DNA from 2 places in the Pantoea sp. E956-1 genome. Region 2 is predicted to be linked to the other one. Evidence: predicted binding sites of a transcription regulator. Region 2 holds the regulator's gene; the other holds the start of a gene.
What was found. Region 2 encodes PhoB, which activates phosphate uptake and scavenging genes when phosphate is short. Its sites were predicted from a motif close to CTGTCATAAAACTGNCNNAT; they were not measured.
Positions count from the first base shown of each region.

Region 1: the regulator PhoB is predicted to act here: its motif matches at 1,473-1,492, upstream of pitA (inorganic phosphate transporter PitA).

Region 1 covers NZ_CEUYZP010000006.1:79,639-82,043, forward strand. The annotation lists gene pitA (inorganic phosphate transporter PitA) at 1-1,321, opposite strand, end outside; gene AC0T7J_RS15695 (BaiN/RdsA family NAD(P)/FAD-dependent oxidoreductase) at 1,565-2,405, shown strand, end outside.
Region 2 covers NZ_CEUYZP010000010.1:12,528-14,932, forward strand. The annotation lists gene phoR (phosphate regulon sensor histidine kinase PhoR) at 1-1,087, opposite strand, end outside; gene phoB (phosphate response regulator transcription factor PhoB) at 1,102-1,791, opposite strand; gene sbcD (exonuclease subunit SbcD) at 1,989-2,405, shown strand, end outside.

The DNA of each region.
Region 1 (2,405 bases), on a different contig from region 2:
TATAGCTGGCGACGCCGATCGACAGCGCTGCTGTCACCTGTGCTGACATTCCCTGCGCATAGGTCATGCCTTTTTTACCAATCTTCTCACCAATGGTGGTGGCAACACGACGCCAGCCAATCATGGTGCCGATGCCCAGCGCCAGTGCGACGGCCACAATAATCCAGATAGGCGCATACTCGATGGTGCCAAGCAGGTCACTTTTCAGTTTATTGAGGAAGCGTTTGTCATCTGGCGAGGTTTCCTGCAGACGGGCCGCTTTATCGGCGGTATCTGAGATACACAGCAGCAGACGACGCATCTGACCGCGCTGATCAACCGTCAGCTGGTCGTAGCTCTGCAGGTTATTCAGCAACACCTGCGCACCCTGTACCGCCTGCAATGCGCGCGCGCTGTCACAGTGGAACTCCTGCGGGCTGGTTGCTGGCACTTCTTCCGGCGTTGGCAGCTTAGGTGGTGCCATCTGGATGATATGGGTCAGCGAGGCGTTATGCTGCTGATAATACTGCTCCAGGTGATTGACCGCATCGCGGGTGCGCGTGATGTCGTAACCGGAGGCATTCATATTCACCACGAAACCGGCAGGTGCCACGCCAATCAGGACCAGCATGATCAGGCCGATCCCTTTCTGACCGTCATTCGCACCGTGCGAATAGCTCACGCCAATTGCCGAAACAATCAGGGCGATACGGGTCCAGAACGGTGGCTTTTTCTTGCCGTCGATCTTCTCGCGGTCAGCAGGCGTCATATGAATACGCGCACGCTTTTTGGTATTGCTCCAGTAGCGACGCAGTATAAAGATTAAGCCGCCCGCCATCACCAGGCCGACTATCGGCGACAGGATCAGAGAAAGGAAGATGTTCAGGACTTTCGGGATGTTGAGCGCATCAACCACCGAGGTTCCGCTCATCAGGGCGTTGGTCAGACCGATACCAATAATGGCGCCGATCAGCGTATGGGAGCTGGAGGCCGGCAGACCGAGATACCACGTGCCGAGATTCCAGATAATCGCCGCCAGCAGCATAGAAAACACCATGGCGAGACCGTGAGCCGATCCAACATTTAACAGCAGATCGGTGGGAAGCATATGAACAATAGCGTAAGCGACACTCAATCCACCGAGCAGCACGCCAAGGAAGTTAAATACACCCGCCATGACCACAGCAAGCTGGGCACGCATGGCACGCGTATAGATGACCGTCGCAACTGCGTTGGCCGTGTCGTGGAAACCGTTGATTGCTTCGTAAAACAATACAAACAGCAGGGCAAGAACCAATAACAGGCTAGTACTGAGGTCTAGACCAGCAAACAGATGTAGCATAAACGTTACGCCATTTTTGGAGGACATGAACGCGGCGCATTATCCGCGACAACGTGCTGTATGGGAAAGGAAAATATAGCGCTAATTCGACCTTTCGTTGCAAGGCGTTAGGCTAACTCAGAGAAAAAGGGTTAGATATTAGACAGTTACAATATGACACATTTGCGGCAATTTTTTGACGCTGGCGTCTCAGTGAGCAGATCACTACAATCTGCGCCTTTCCAGTTAAGTGAGCGAGTCGTAGTGGAACAGTTTGACGTTATCATCATTGGTGCCGGAGCCGCAGGACTGTTCTGCGCCGCCCAGGCCGGGCAGCGGGGACGCCGCGTGTTACTGCTGGATAACGGCAAAAAGCCAGGACGTAAAATTCTGATGTCTGGCGGGGGCCGCTGCAACTTCACCAATCTCTACACCGAACCGGCGGCGTATCTGTCGCACAATCCTCATTTCTGTAAATCGGCGCTGGCGCGTTATACCCAGTGGGATTTTATCGATCTGGTTAACCGCCACGGGATCGCCTGGCATGAGAAGACCCTGGGCCAGCTCTTCTGCGACGACTCCGCCCTGCAGATTGTCGATCTGCTGCTGGCCGAATGTGACAAGGGCAATGTCACCCTGCGGCTGCGCAGTGAAGTGCTCAGCGTGGCGCGCGATGAAAGCGGCTATACCCTGCAACTTAACGGCAGCACGGTTCAGGCGGAGAAGCTGGTCATCGCCAGCGGCGGCCTGTCGATGCCAGGCCTGGGCGCCACGCCGTTTGGCTATAAAATCGCGGAGCAGTTCGGGCTGAGCGTCTTTCCGACGCGGGCGGCGCTGGTGCCCTTTACCCTGCACAAGCCGCTACTGGAGCAGTTACAGACGCTGTCAGGCGTCGCGCTGGAGACCACCATCGATGCGCAGGATGGCACGCGCTTCAAAGAGGCGATGCTGTTTACCCATCGCGGCCTGTCGGGTCCGGCCGTGTTGCAGATTTCCAGCTACTGGCTGCCCGGTGAGTTCGTTACCATCGATCTGTCGCCTGCCACGCCGCTTGAGGCGTTTCTGACGGCGCAGCGTGAAGCACACCCGAATCTCAGCCTGAAAA
Region 2 (2,405 bases):
ACGCGATGCCAGGCCCGTTATCGCACACCCTAAAGATGGCGCCCTGTTTGCCGCGCAGCCAGCTGATATCGATTCGTGTGCCATCCGGGGTGTGGTTTACCGCGTTGTAAACCAGATTGGAGATGGCGCTGCGCAGCTGTTCATCGTTGCCGAACACTTTCAGATGGGGATCGGTATGGAAGTGGATGTCGTGACGGCCGCCACTCAGCGTTGCCGCCTCATGCTGCAGCAGTTTCAGCATCACCGGCACATCAACCTTCTCTTTCAGATCGATCGCGGGCGCAGCTTCAATGCGCGACAGCGTCAGCAGCTGTTTGACGAGGCTGTCCATGCGGCGCGTCTGCTCCGACATGGTGTGCAGCGCTTTGCTGCGCGAAGGCTCGCTCATTACCGAGTCGTTCATCATCTCCAGGTAGCCCTGCAGCACCGTGAGCGGTGTGCGCAATTCATGGCTGACGTTGGCAAAGAAGTTGCGGCGTGCCCCCTCCAGCTGATGCATCTGCGTGACATCACGCGCCACCAGCAGCCACTGCCCCTCGCTGTAGGGCATGACGCGGAACTCCATGTGAAGTTTGTTGTTCAGCACCAGCGTCAGCGGCTTGTCGAAATCGCGCTGGCGAAGATAGCGGGAGAACTCCGGATAACGGAGCAGATTGAGGATGTTCTGGCCATTATCTTCCGGCCAGCGCAGACCCAGGTGCTGCTGCGCCAGGCCGTTACACCAGAAAATGGTGCCCTCTTCGGTGGTCAGGATCACCGCATCCGGCAGCGACTCGGCACCGCTGCGGAAACGCTTAATCAGATTGCCCAGTTCACGCCGCCGCCGCCGGTTGCGGAGCTGCATCTGGTAAAGACCATAAAACAGTGGTTCCCAGCTGGCACGCCCGGCTGGTGGCGTCATGGTGCGGTCGAGCCACAGCCAGTGCGACAGCCGCATCAGATTGTGAAAATGCCACAACAGCACCGTCAGCACGCTCAGCAGCAGCCACCAGGGCAGACCGCCGAACAGCAGGCCCAGCAGCACTGCGGGCAGACAGACCAGCAGCAGTTCTGTCAGTAATCTCTTCCAGGAGAGGCGTTCCAGCACGGTTAAGGCTCCGTTTAGTAGCGGGCAGAGAAACGATACCCTGTTCCGCGAACGGTTTGTACCATGCGATCGTGGCCGGACACTTCCAGCGCTTTACGTAAACGGCGGATGTGAACATCGACAGTACGATCTTCCACATACACATTGGTGCCCCAGACGTGGTTCAGCAACTGTTCGCGGCTGTAGACGCGTTCCGGGTGGGTCATAAAGAAGTGCAGCAGCTTATATTCGGTGGGGCCCATCTCCAGCGGCGTGGTTTCGGACATCACGCGATGTGAGGAGGGATCCAGACTCAGCCCCTGCATCTCAATCACCTCTTCCACGGCCATCGGCGAAATACGGCGCATCACCGCTTTGATTCTCGCCATCAGCTCTTTGGGTGAAAAGGGCTTGGTAATGTAATCATCGGCACCCACTTCCAGGCCGCGCACCCGATCTTCCTCTTCGCCGCGCGCGGTGAGCATCATCACCGGGATATCGCGTGTCATCGCCTCGCGTTTCAGATGTTTGATAAACTGAATACCGCTGCCACCGGGTAACATCCAGTCCAGCAAAATCAGGTCGGGCCAGGGTTCAATCAGCTTGCCAATGGCGCTGTCATAATCTTCCGCCTCGATTGGCTGATAGTCGTTCTGCTCCAGAACAAAACACAACATTTCACGGATGGGGGCTTCATCCTCCACAACCAAAATGCGCTTAGCCATTATTACTCCTGCTGATTATGACGGATGTCACTGAGATTCGCGGCGCCATTATGCGTCAGATTTGTGACACTTTTATGAAAAACATAACCTGCCGGTAACCTCACTGGTAATCATTTATGACAGCGCAGCGACAATTTTTTGCTTTGGCCGCAGAGCCAGTATAATCGCCGGGCGAATCACAACGGCAGGGACTTATCATGCGCATCATTCATACTGCGGACTGGCATCTGGGGCAGTTCTTTTACAACAAAAGTCGGGCAGCGGAACATCAGGCGTTTCTCGACTGGCTGTTGTGCCAGATTGAACAGCATCAGGTGGATGCGTTGATTATTGCAGGCGATCTGTTTGATACCGGCACGCCGCCCAGCTACGCCCGCGAGATGTTTAACCGCTTTGTAGTGGCGCTGCAGCCCAGCGGCTGTCAGCTGATTGTGCTGGCGGGCAACCACGATTCCGTTGCGACGCTGAATGAGTCGCGTGAGCTGCTCGCCTGTCTCAATACCCGGGTGATCGCCACCCCGCAGGAGCAGGATGATGTGTTGCTGCTCAACACCCGGCAGGGCGAGCCGGGCGCGCTGCTGTGTGCGATTCCCTATCTGAGGCCGCGCGATATT